One region of the Sporosarcina sp. FSL W7-1349 genome, then DNA from elsewhere that is predicted to be linked to it. Evidence: riboswitches for the same ligand, from Rfam matches in the RefSeq annotation. Region 1 holds a riboswitch; each other region holds the start of a gene.
The links. Region 1 has a riboswitch for cobalamin ahead of MKY41_RS04080 (MATE family efflux transporter). Riboswitches for the same ligand answer to the same signal wherever they lie in the genome.
Positions count from the first base shown of each region.

Region 1 (3,132 bases):
GTTTAACCCCATTTCTTCTCTTGTTTTCTCAAGCAACTCTGTAGTAGGTATCACATCATGCGAAGTCAACATCATTTCTGCCGGATCACTCGGGGTTAAATGCGACAGCCCAAAAGTGATAAAAGATGCCAAAAGCATTACCAGAAAGAGTTGGAGGAACCTTTTGAACACATACAATTTCATAGCATCACGTCCATTTTTCATTCCCAGTTTCCTGGGGAAAGACCCTATTCATTAATTTTTTTCGATAAAGAAATAGAAAGACACTTCTGCCCAAGCTAAATAAGATAAATGCCAGCCACAACCCATGATTTTGGTATTGCGGTATTAAGGTGTAATAAGCTATGAGAAAAAGAAGTAAAGATAAAATCATTGAATCCCTGATGGGACCTGTAAACGTACATCCAGTGAAAACCCCGAAATAGACAAGCCCAACGCCAATGACAAAAGGCAGCACAATCAGCCATATAAAAAATTCATGGCTCATGGCGATCACGCTTTCAATACTCGTAAAAGCGGCGATAATAGGATCCTTGAATAGGATGAGGACGACCGATAATACGATGCTTAATACGGCAGTACAAACATTCGATATAGAAAGCATTTCCTTATATTCTTGTAGATTTTTCTCCCCGGCACTTTTCCCCGCAAATACGCTAGAGGCATTCGCAATCCCGTCATACATATAGCAGATGATATAGTGTAATTGGAATAACACGGCATTCGCAGCTAGGACAACGGTGCCTAATTCCGCTCCTTTCGCAACAAACATATTAGTCATGACTAACAGGCAAACCGTTCTAATAAACAGATCGGTATTGACCCCAATCATTTTTTTGAAAGTTCCCGGATCGAATATGTTATGTTTCAGACCAAGTAGGGTGTTTACGTTTAATTTGCTACATATTAAAAAGGTTCCTAATACAAATCCATAAAACTGAGAAATCAGGGTAGCATAGGCGACTCCGGCAACTCCCATTTCAAACGCAAAAACCAACACCAAGTCTAAAATGATATTCAGGACGTTCATAGAGATCTGCAAAAAAAGGGTTTCTTTCACGTGTTTCCGCCCCATTAACCAGCCCAAATTGACATAGCCGAGCAGCACAAATGGAGCTCCCCATATGAGTATTTTGAAATAAGTGACGGCATGCTCCGTTACCTCGGGCTCCGGCCGATAAATTGATAATGCGATGTTTTGAATCAAGGTTTGACAAGCAATGAAAATAAGACTCATTATCAATGCGGTCACAAACGGCCGGACAAAAGCATAATAACGATCTTGCTCATGCCCGCTTCCTAAGGACTGCGCAGAAAATCCGGATGTACTCACCCGCAAAAATCCGAATAACCAATATAATGTATTGAAAATCACGGCACCGATGGCTACTCCACCGATATAAGAGGCATTGCCAAGCCTCCCTACGACCGCCGTATCGACCGCCCCTAATAGAGGCTGAGTGACGGTCGAAATGACAAAAGGGATAGCCAGTGCTAAGTATTCTTTATATTTCATAGACACCTCGCAGACGTACATATTGAGCAGTGATTCATGTTCTTCTTCGAGGAAATCGAAGTGATTTCATCACCCTTTCTTGCAATAGGCGGAAATGTGACCATTAAAAAAGAGCATTTAAACCAAATAGGTTCAAATGCTCACAAAAATGAGATAATCTGTCTTCAGCTAACAGAAATGACTTTTCGTAAACACACTCTCCTCTATTCCCGGGGGTTTATTTGTGTTCTTTAAACAGGCAGGTCTCCTGACTTATCCTCGATGCTCTCCGCGTCTTCCCGCTTTAAAAATAAAGCAGTGACATCTTGCAGGTCGCTCCGAATTACAGTGGCGGGTACCGTGTCGGATTTTCACCGAACTTCCCTTTTAAGCTATATGTATAGAAACTACACATAAAGCACCTATTTAAATTAGTATGTAATTGTAATGCCTATTTGCAATTCAGTAACTGAACGCGTATAGCAAGGCCATAATTGATTTCAATATACTATAAAAAAACACAATTGTCTACATCTTCCTGCATAGGGCTTCATTTGCTGACAGGCACTTAGGATTTTTTTCTTTTTCGGACATACAGGGCAATGGATTGAAGAATTAAATTAAGCACACTAATAACGAGGAGCAGTTGAACCGGATAGAACGGTTTGAAATAGCCATCCCAATTCCCGATCCCAGTCATTTGCAACGTCAAATAGCGGGATATCAAATAGGAAAAGACATTTCCGACCATCCAGACAACGATAGAAAACCTCTGCTTATTTTTGTAAGCTAGGACAGCGGGCACGACCAATAGCGGCACATAACCGAACATGGACCAATAGGCAAAATCCACATACATCGCTAGATACCCATAAGGGAAACTATATAAAATCAGGAAAAGTATTGACCAACCGTAGTTTTTCATGTGAGTCACATCCATTTCCGTTGCAGATCTTCGGATGAGTCCATAGTCCGTTTCATTTCCTTTTTGACTTCTTCCCAATCAAAAGTGCTGAAAATGCGGTAATCATCCGGATCTATAATGCGGTAATGCTGACTGACCACATTTTGCTGCAGTCGGTAGTCCTTCCAATTTTCTATGTCCCGCCACCATATGCGTCCGCCCATCGTCTTCCTTCCTGCCGGGCGGATCCGTTCGTACAACACCAGTTCCACCGTCTCGAGCGGATCCTCGCCAAGAGCGGACTGCAACGAAACACTTTCACGGAATAGACCGCAAACTGCCAAAACTACCGTCCATCCAGCCTGCACCCGCCCCTTTTCAATTTGCAGCAACGTTTTCTTAGAGATGCCAAGTAAATCCGCCATCCGCTGTTGGGTATGCCCCTGCTCAGTCCGAATCAACTTCATTTGCTCCGAAACAATATGTATAATTTCTTCTTTTATAATCATAATCACCCCTTTAGTGTAATTATACACCATAAAAACCGAGAGTGCCAGGCACCCAAACAATTCAGAATTGTGTTTAAATTGTTTAGGTGACTGTCCCCGGGGAATGCAAGCAGTGAAACTGTATATTTTTTCTTGCACGATCCAAACTATTGTAATCATCCTAAAGGAGGTACTATTCGTGGAGAGAAGTTCATCAAGCGACAGATACCAGCCGGTCACATCCG
Region 1 is NZ_JBBOOK010000001.1:815,195-818,326, forward strand. Features, by position in the region: gene nikB (nickel ABC transporter permease) at 1-204, opposite strand, end outside; gene MKY41_RS04080 (MATE family efflux transporter) at 188-1,516, opposite strand; cobalamin riboswitch at 1,737-1,936, opposite strand; gene MKY41_RS04085 (hypothetical protein) at 2,064-2,420, opposite strand; gene MKY41_RS04090 (helix-turn-helix transcriptional regulator) at 2,426-2,905, opposite strand; gene MKY41_RS04095 (MBL fold metallo-hydrolase) at 3,087-3,132, shown strand, end outside.

Region 2 (3,132 bases), 1.7 Mb from region 1:
GGATGTTTTCGCCCGGATTGCCGTGGCTCCCGAAGAACTGCCCATCGGAATTATCACCGCATTATGCGGCGGACCGTTCTTCATCTGGCTATTGAGAAAAAGTGATTATTCTTTTGGAGGCGATGGATCTTGAGTGTTCTCGTAGATGATTTGACAACGTGCATTAATCAAATCCCGATTGCCCGTCATATTTCAATCGACGCACGGGAAGGTGAATTCATCGGTATCATCGGACCAAATGGCAGTGGGAAATCCACGATCTTGAAATCGATTTATCGCGCCCTCCCCCATCAAAGCGGAAGTATTAGCATCGATGACCGGGATATTTCCTCCCTCTCGGCAAAAGGCTTGGCAAAGCAGATGGCGGTAGTCAGTCAAGAAGGAACTTTGTCATTTGACTTTACCGTCGAGGAAATGGTGCTGATGGGAAGGGCTCCCCATAAAAAATGGTTCGACTTGGACAGCCGGTCGGACAGAGACATCGTCGATCATGCGCTGATGCAAGTCGGACTTATTGATAAAAGGGAACGAGGATTTGCCACACTGTCGGGTGGAGAGAAGCAGCGAGTCCTCATTGCCAGAGCCATTTCCCAGCAAGCCAAAATATTAATCTTGGACGAGCCGACCAATCACCTTGACATTCATCACCAGCTTCAGGTGATGGATTTAGCAAAAAGTCTTCAACTGACGGTTATTTCCGCTCTGCATGACCTGAATATCGCGGCCACGTATTGCAATCGGATTTATGTGGTACAAGATGGGCAAATCGTCCGTTCCGGAACGCCCGAAGAAGTGTTGACTGCAGAAATGTTGGCTACGGTTTTCCAAGTGAATGCGGAAATTGAACGGCACCCGAAAACCGGCCACATTCACATTACCTACCTTTCCGCATTTCCGGCCCATTAAATTCAGCAAAGTTATTTATCCCGCAAGCGGAGCGGCAGACAGAGAAGTCCCTCACCTTCTTCTTAAATAAAGGCTTCGTGGACTAGAGACGGCGGCTATTGAGGGTCTTCCTAAGTAGTCCAAACTACTCCGTGGCAAATTGCGCCAAGACATCATTGATTTTTCAAAGCAGGTTGACAATTGCGGTAAAGTTATGAATACTGAGTATAGATTACGAGGTTACTAAATTTCATATGAACGGGAAAAGGTGCGCCTTGGTTGCGCTTAAAAGGGAAGTCCGGTTTAAATCCGGCACGGTCCCGCCACTGTAATTTGGTAGTTTTCCGCAGAATCCACTGTCTCAGACGGGAAGGAGCGGAACACGATGACCATAAGTCAGGAGACCTGCCTTTTCTAACAGCACTGCTTGACCTACGGGAAATGGGGAAGTGTTAGGACTGTACGGTTTTCACACTTTCCATTTGTCGAAAACAAAAGCATTTCTAACCATCCCTGGTTGGAGATGCTTTTTTTATTTTCATTTTCGATACATAAAAAGGAGGATGCAGGATGAAGAAAGGTAAATTGATTGCAATCGGTTTTGGTCCTGGAAGTGAACAACATATGACGCAGCGAGCCCGGGATGCTTTTGCGGAATGCGACATCATCATCGGCTATAAAACATATGTCGAGCTGATCCGCCATCTGCTGACACCGGAACAGCAAATCGTCAGCACCGGTATGACGGAAGAAGTGGGCCGCGCACAGGAGGCGGTAAAACTCGCGGAAGCTGGCCATACCGTCGCGGTCATCTCAAGCGGCGATGCCGGAGTTTACGGCATGGCGGGCCTCATTTACGAAGTGCTCGTCGAAAAAGGATGGAATGAAGAGACGGGCGTCGGATTGGAAGTCGTTCCAGGCGTCTCCGCTATTCAAGCATGCGCTTCCCTACTCGGCGCTCCGGTCATGCATGATTCATGCACAATTAGCTTGAGCGACCATTTGACCCCATGGGAATGGATTAAAAAACGGGTGGAAGCGGCGGCAATGGCCGACTTTGTCATCGCGCTCTACAATCCAAAAAGCGGCAGACGGACACGTCAAATCGAGGAAACGCAAAGAATCCTGCTCCAATACCGGTCGCCTCAAACACCAGTCGGCCTTGTAAAAAGCGCCTATCGGGACCGGCAGCATATCGTCATCACCGATCTCGAGCATATGTTGGACCATGACATCGGCATGCTGACGACAGTGATCATCGGAAACAGCACGACATTTCTGTACGATGGCAAAATCATCACACCTCGCGGCTACCAGCGTAAATATACGCTCGGCGACGAGAAGCAACCACTCAAACCCCATCAACGGCTGAAAGAAGAAAATGAGCCATGGGCACTGCACGGCGGTGAAAAAGAGGACGAACCTGTATTAGCGGAAAAAAAAACTAAATTAATACAAACCGAACCGCAAAACAATAGCGTTTTAGAGCTTGCCGAGCAAGCACTCGCTCAATTGGATGGCACAACACCGGTTGCGATCAGTCCGCTATTCCAAGAGCACCGACTATTTGAATTCACCGTCTCCCCTGGCGTGGCCAATAAAAAGATGTCTCCAAGCCAACTGGCGGCTTTGGCGGAAATTGTCGGCAACAACGGCGAAATCGAATACACACCGGATCATGAATTTAAAATTTCATTGCAAACCGAGGATCCAGAAGCGATCACATCCCGTTTGAAACAAGAAGGATGGCTGCTCGCCCCTGCCGGCAATGTCGTCAAAGTGAAAGCTTGCGATTTTTGTGATGGAGACAAGCAAGATCCGATTCCTTATGCGGAGGAATTAATGAAAAAGCTCGGCGGCCTCAGTGTGCCGAAAGAATTAAAAATTGGCTTCAACGGTTGCGGCATGGCCTGCTATGGAGCAGTTGCGGAAGATATCGGGATCGTCTATCGCCGCAAGAAATTCGACGTCTTCCTCGGGGCAAAGGCGATGGGACGCAATGCGCATGTCGGCGTACCGGTTGTAGAAGGATTGGAGCGGGAAAAACTCGTCCCTCTCATTGTCGCCATCGTCGAACAATTCCGGAATGAAGGACTGCCAAACGAACGATTCTATAAATTTTTCAAGCGCGTCCAAAGTATCCAAGGATTCCCGTATCAGGAAGTACCGACATTAGTCGTCCTGGAACCGGATCTTTGTTAAGGTGACAGTCACCCATACAACTTCTAAACAATTCAGAATCGTTTC
Region 2 is NZ_JBBOOK010000001.1:2,531,247-2,534,378, forward strand. Features, by position in the region: gene MKY41_RS12450 (FecCD family ABC transporter permease) at 1-133, shown strand, start outside; gene MKY41_RS12455 (ABC transporter ATP-binding protein) at 130-906, shown strand; cobalamin riboswitch at 1,135-1,312, shown strand; gene cobJ (precorrin-3B C(17)-methyltransferase) at 1,456-3,087, shown strand.
Region 2: linked by a shared signal. The riboswitch ahead of cobJ (precorrin-3B C(17)-methyltransferase) and the one ahead of MKY41_RS04080 (MATE family efflux transporter) in region 1 are both predicted to bind cobalamin.

Region 3 (3,132 bases), 1.7 Mb from region 1:
CCCGCGCGCCTGGATTATCGAGGACAATCATTATAGGAGCTTTGGGATTTCCCTCTCCCCAAATCATACGAGTTCCTTGTTCATAGAGCCCGCATTCCTTACAATTTTTCTCGGAAGGAGGCGTCGCGTCTTCGGGCCAAATTTCCGGGCAAAACGAATTCAACATTCTCACGCTCCTTGCGATGAAAACCGATTTTTTACATTATCGGACAAAATTCGAACCGAACTCCTGCATAATGCGGTCCACTTCTTCCACATGTTCCGGCTTCAAAAGTGCTTTCATGCGAGGCATGAAACTCGTTAAGTAAGCTTGATCGAAAGTGCGGTCCGCTTGCTTTTGAAAACTTTCCGCGAGCAAGTCCTCCGCTTCTCCGATTTTATCCTCTTGCACTCTTTCCAAAATAAAGGATTGAAATTTTTGCTGTCCTGCATTCATGCGATCTCCTCCTAAATTGTTCATTCCGTAAAATTATTTCACACATTATAAAAAATAGACAGATTTTCGATTGTCAGTTGTTTCATGGCGTTCCCGCTTCATTTCATTTTACTTTCTTTGGCAATTGAAAAGATGAGTGAATTTCTAGAAAAGGGACAGTATAGAGGTTGTAAGTGAATTTATGAATTCGCTTAACAATAACAAAAAATGGAGAGTGTTCAAATGAGGGACAACAACCAAGATCGTCAACGTCAAGATCGTCAAAATCGCAATAACAATAACCAAGATCGTAACCGGGAATTGGATAACTTGGAATTTGGTCAAGACTTCTTGGACGACATTCCACAGCGCAACGATAATAATCAAAACAACCGGGATAACCAAAACCGCAACCGAAACAATAATAACCGCAACCGTTAAGTGAGTATGAAATCCTGTATTGCCTTAGGGTGATACAGGATTTTATTTTTTATACGTAAATATTTTTACCTATTTACGTATCGTATACAACATGTTAGGGTGGAAGAGGTGTTAATACACAACATATAGTAGTATCTAACGATTGGATGGTACCAGATTTGGTTTAAAAGGGAATCCGGATGCAAACCGGAGCTGTCCCCGCAACTGTGGTCGCTGACGACCGCCTCGATAACCACTGCAGCAAAGGCTGTGGGAAGGGAGGCTGGAAGGATGAAGCGCAAGCCAGTATACCTGCCGCCTATCGTCTGCGACACTTTCTTCGGGGGTTGAGAGGTGGGGGCAAGCGGCTTTTTGCTAATGACTTTTTAGGCGAAATGTGTATCGTTTGTTTCTACATAAAATCCTGAGCGATGGCTCCTACCGGAAGAGGTGGAGGCCATCGCTTTTTTGATTTATTTTTATAAAGGAGAGGAATAGGATGACAAGATTAATTGAAAAAAGTACCGTTCCCACAGTGATGAATGAACTGCAAAATGAATTTGGCACCGACGCTATTGAACCCTTGGCCCTTGCCAGTAAGAGATGGCAACGGCAACACCCGGCCGGGGATGAATCCGAGTGGACAAAAGCGATGATTTTAGAGGCGCTTAGTTTACTCGACGAAGCTGCCCCGTATTGGACGTACGTGGCGGCCCGCCTTTATTTGAAAGAAGCGTACAGGCAACAGAAAGAATTGCGCGGTGTCGACGTATACTCTAATTTTGCCGAACATGTAGCCCGCTTGGTGCGGCAAGGTTTGTACACGGCCGACCTTCTCGAGAATTACGATCCGAATGACTTAGCGGCAATCGGCAAGCTGATTGAGCCAGAACGGGATAAACTGTTTACCTACATAGGATTGAAAACGTTGATGGATCGGTATATAGCAGTGGATTTCGACAAACAACCTGTCGAGCTTCCTCAAGAGCGATGGCTCATCATCGCGATGACATTAATGCAGAATGAAACGGTCGATCGCTTGGAGAAAGTGGCTGAAGCCTATTGGGCGATGAGCGAATTGTACATGACCGTAGCGACGCCGACGTTAGCGAATGCCGGCAAACCGAATGGACAACTATCCAGCTGCTTCATCGATACCGTGGATGATTCCTTGCAAGGAATTTATGATAGCAATACTGACATAGCTAATTTATCCAAATATGGGGGCGGCATTGGCGTCTATATGGGGAAAGTTCGGGCTCGCGGCTCGTCTATCCGGGGATTCAAGGGAGCATCGAGCGGTGTACTGCCGTGGATCAAACAATTGAATAATACGGCTGTCAGCGTGGATCAATTAGGGCAGCGCCAAGGGGCTATTGCTGTATATCTTGATGTATGGCACCAAGATATAGTGACGTTCCTTGACTTGAAGCTGAATAACGGAGACGAGCGGTTGCGAGCCCATGACATTTTTACAGGGGTTTGTTTGCCGGATCTGTTCATGGAGCAGGTCGAAAAGCGGGGAGAGTGGTATTTGTTCGATCCGCATGAAGTTCGCACGGTGATGGGGTATTCCTTGGAGGATTTTTATGATGAAACGAAAGGTGCTGGGTCGTTTCGTGATAAGTACGAGGAATGTGTAAATCACCCGAAATTAACGAAAGAAACCATACCGGCAATTGAAATTATGAAACGCATTATGCGCAGTCAGCTCGAAACGGGGACGCCTTTCATGTTTTATCGTGACGAGGTAAACCGCACGAATCCAAATCGGCATGAGGGGATGATCTATTCCTCTAATCTTTGTTCGGAAATCATGCAAAATATGAGTCCGACAAAGTTTGAATCAGTTGCATTGGAAGATGATCTTGTCGTCACCCGATCAAAACCAGGTGATTTTGTTGTTTGTAATTTATCTTCCATTAACCTTGGAAAGGCAATCCCAGCAAACGTGTTGGACCGTTTGATCCGCATTCAAGTCCGCATGCTAGACAATGTCATTGATTTGAATGAAATTCCAGTCGTTCAAGCGCAGCGGACCAATGCACGCTATCGCGGAATCGGTCTTGGTACATTTGGCTGGCACCACCTATTGGCATTGGAAAACATCCAGTGGGAATCGGAGGAAGCTGTTGAGTACGCTGACCGTCTTTATGAAAAGATTGCGTATGCGACGATTCAAGCATCAATGGAACTGGCAAGAGAAAAAGGAGCTTATCCACTATTTAGAGGTTCGGATTGGCAATCAGGCGATTATTTTGTGAAGCGCGGCTATGATTCAAGCGCTTGGCGGGAGC
Region 3 is NZ_JBBOOK010000001.1:2,478,873-2,482,004, reverse strand. Features, by position in the region: gene MKY41_RS12235 (uracil-DNA glycosylase) at 1-163, opposite strand, end outside; gene MKY41_RS12230 (hypothetical protein) at 203-436, opposite strand; gene MKY41_RS12225 (hypothetical protein) at 659-856, shown strand; cobalamin riboswitch at 987-1,168, shown strand; gene MKY41_RS12220 (ribonucleoside-diphosphate reductase subunit alpha) at 1,335-3,132, shown strand, end outside.
Region 3: linked by a shared signal. The riboswitch ahead of MKY41_RS12220 (ribonucleoside-diphosphate reductase subunit alpha) and the one ahead of MKY41_RS04080 (MATE family efflux transporter) in region 1 are both predicted to bind cobalamin.

Region 4 (3,132 bases), 1.4 Mb from region 1:
GCAACTTTCCTTCATTTCTTGTATGGAAGAGGATGAGAAGGCCAGTGATCCGGGCGGGAATGTAGTTAAGCAGATCGTCCGCCCGCGCGGAGAACTTGCCGAACTGGCCATACCGCTCGTCTTTATAACCGACCATCGAGTCAAGCGTATTGACCGCTTTGTATAGCCAAAGACCAGGGGCGCCGATCAGAAAAGCCCAAAACAACGGAGATGTCACGCCATCCGCCGTATTTTCGGAAACCGTTTCAATCGTCGCTCGCGAAATCTCGCTCTCATCTAACTTCTCGGTGTCCCGGCCGACAATCCATGATAATTTTTCTCGCGCTTCCGAAAAATTGCCCTCTTTTAGCGGTCGCTGCACAGACAGCGCGGCGTCACGCAAACTCTTCTGCGCTAACCCGACCGCAATCAGGATTGCCTCAACCGCAATCCCGGCAAACGTATGAATCTCGTAAGCTAGCCAAACAATGACTGCTACCGCTGCCGTGACAATTCCAACCGTGGCGACAAGCAGGATAGCCCCTTTCCCGACGCGGTACTTCCCTTTATTCAAAACAGCCGTCATCTTGGAAATGAAAGAACCGATCCAACGGACAGGATGCGGCCAATTCGGCGGGTCCCCGATGAGCCGGTCCAATAGAAGGCCAATTGCAATGGCGATGAAATGTGACGGTATCACGTTGCCCACCCTTTCACTTTCTTGTACGCCCGCAGCGCCCGCACCGTGCAATCATAGACGCCGTGACCGACCAATTTCCCAAGCGGCGCCACTGTCCCGGCGTACGGAAGATGTGCGCCTTGCTGTGTGGCTGCCACGAGGACGCTGTCCGTCGACGTCCCGGTAGCGATCGTCCCGGTCAGCGGGTCTCGGATTGCTTCATCATGAAGGGCTTTCACTTTCGCCTCGGTTGCCGTGATGATCGCCTGGACGAACGCCTCATCCGACAAATCGCCATTGACGATGACCCATGTATTGATTGTCCCTATTTTCTGTTCCTCTTCGCGGGTCAGCGCTTGCGAGACATCCACAGCATTCCCGACACCCGCCGTCACGGCGACAAGAATGGAGCCGAAGTCGCCATCGTATTGGCCGATTTCGACATGTTCGGTCGACACGGCGGTCATCATCCCCACCGTCTCCGCCGGCTGGAATCCTTGCTGTTCCAGATATGCCGCCATTTCCGCTTGGGCATCGTCAACATTATAATGGATATCGACGCTGCGATTGACGAAGGCGCGGTACGATCCGATGCCCGCGTTGTGGACAGCGGAAGATAATGTCTTCATCGGCTGGTCTGCCCGGAAACTGACATAATCGGAGGACACGAAAAACCCCTCTGTTGTTGCAATGAACCTGGTCATTTTTTAACCCCTCAATCGTGTAAATTGAAAAATCCCCCGTACAAATACGGAGGATGTCCAAGTAAAAATCCAAACGCCAAAAAGCGGTCCGATTTCCACCGACCTATTCCTCGCAGGTCACGGGTGATTCATAAAGGCAGGTCTCCTGGCTTGTGGTCATCGCTTGCCGCGTCTTCCCGGAATCCTTCCAGTGACTTTTCGCGTCTTGCTCGCACTTACAGTGGCGGGACCGCACCGGCTTTGAACCGGCTTCCCTTTTAACCCCGTCACACGCACGGGGCACCTTTACGCTAGTTTTTCTCATTATACTACAGAAAAGGGGGCTGTCGAGTGTTCCACTGAAGAAGTATGCGCCGGTATCCGTCACTTTTGGTGATTTATCCGTCAGTTTGCGAGGGGTATCCGTCACTTCCGGAAAATTATCCGTCAAGTCCACAGGTCTATCCGTCACTTTCCATTCTTTATTCTCAAATCAATACCTTTTACCCATAGTAAAACCGCTGCGCCAGGGCGCAGCGGTCCAACTTGTTGTTACATCCGTTCCGGTGCCGATACGCCTACGAGTTTCAAGGCGTTCGCGACGGTCGCACGTGTCGCGGTGACGAGCGCAAGCCGTGCTTCGGACAGCTCCCGATTGTCCGGATCGAGCACTTTCTCCGCATTGTAGAAGCTGTGGAAAGTCGCCGCCAGCTCTTGGATATACGTCGTCACCCGGTGCGGCGAACGAAGCCTTGCCGCATCGGCTACCAGTTTCGGGAAGTCCCCGATTTTCTTGATCAACTCAAGTTCCTTTTCGGTCTGCAATAAAGAGACATGCTCGACGGAAGCAGACAACCCTTTCTCTTCCGCCTGACGCAGGATCGAAGAGATCCGCGCATGTGCATATTGTGCGTAGTAGACCGGATTTTCATTAGACTGGGAAATGGCGAGGTCCAAATCGAAATCCATCTGCGAATCACCCGAACGCATGGCGAAGAAATAGCGGACCGCATCCAATCCGACGTCTTCCACGAGTTCGCGCAATGTTACCGCCTTTCCGGTCCGCTTGCTCATCTTGAACTTTTCGCCGTCTTTGTACAACTGGACCATTTGCGCCACTTCGACTTCCAAAGTGTCTCGGTCATAGCCCAGTGCCTCGATAGCCGCTTTCATCCGCGGAATATATCCGTGGTGATCGGCTCCCCAAATATTGATGAGCTTATCGAAGCCGCGACCCAGCTTGTCCTCATGATAGGCGATATCCGGCGTCAAATACGTATACGTGCCGTCATTTTTAATGAGCACCCGGTCTTTGTCGTCTCCGAATGTCGTCGAGCGGAACCATGTCGCACCGTCTTCCTCATAGACATGGCCATTCGCCCGTAGCTTATCGAGTGCCACATCGATCTTTCCATCTTCGTATAAAGAAGTTTCCGAAAACCAATTGTCAAAGGAAACTCGGAAGTCTGCTAGGTCCTTTTTCAACTTCGCCAATTCGAATTGAAGGCCGTATTCGCGGAAAAACGAATAGCGCTCTTCTTCCGAAGCGTTGACATATTTGTCTCCGAACTCCTCGGCCAACTTCTTGCCGATATCGATGATGTCCTGGCCATGATAGCCATCCTCCGGCATATCCCGTTCCATACCAAGCGCTTGGAAATAGCGGGCTTCCACGGATTTCGCCAGATTATGCACTTGATTGCCGGCATCATTAATATAATATTCGCGGTAGACATCGTATCCGGCAAAGTCCAGCACATTGCATAGGGAATCGCCCAGGGACGCGCCCCG
Region 4 is NZ_JBBOOK010000001.1:2,260,358-2,263,489, forward strand. Features, by position in the region: gene cbiB (adenosylcobinamide-phosphate synthase CbiB) at 1-676, opposite strand, end outside; gene MKY41_RS10985 (adenosylcobinamide amidohydrolase) at 676-1,362, opposite strand; cobalamin riboswitch at 1,481-1,664, opposite strand; gene argS (arginine--tRNA ligase) at 1,894-3,132, opposite strand, start outside.
Region 4: linked by a shared signal. The riboswitch ahead of MKY41_RS10985 (adenosylcobinamide amidohydrolase) and the one ahead of MKY41_RS04080 (MATE family efflux transporter) in region 1 are both predicted to bind cobalamin.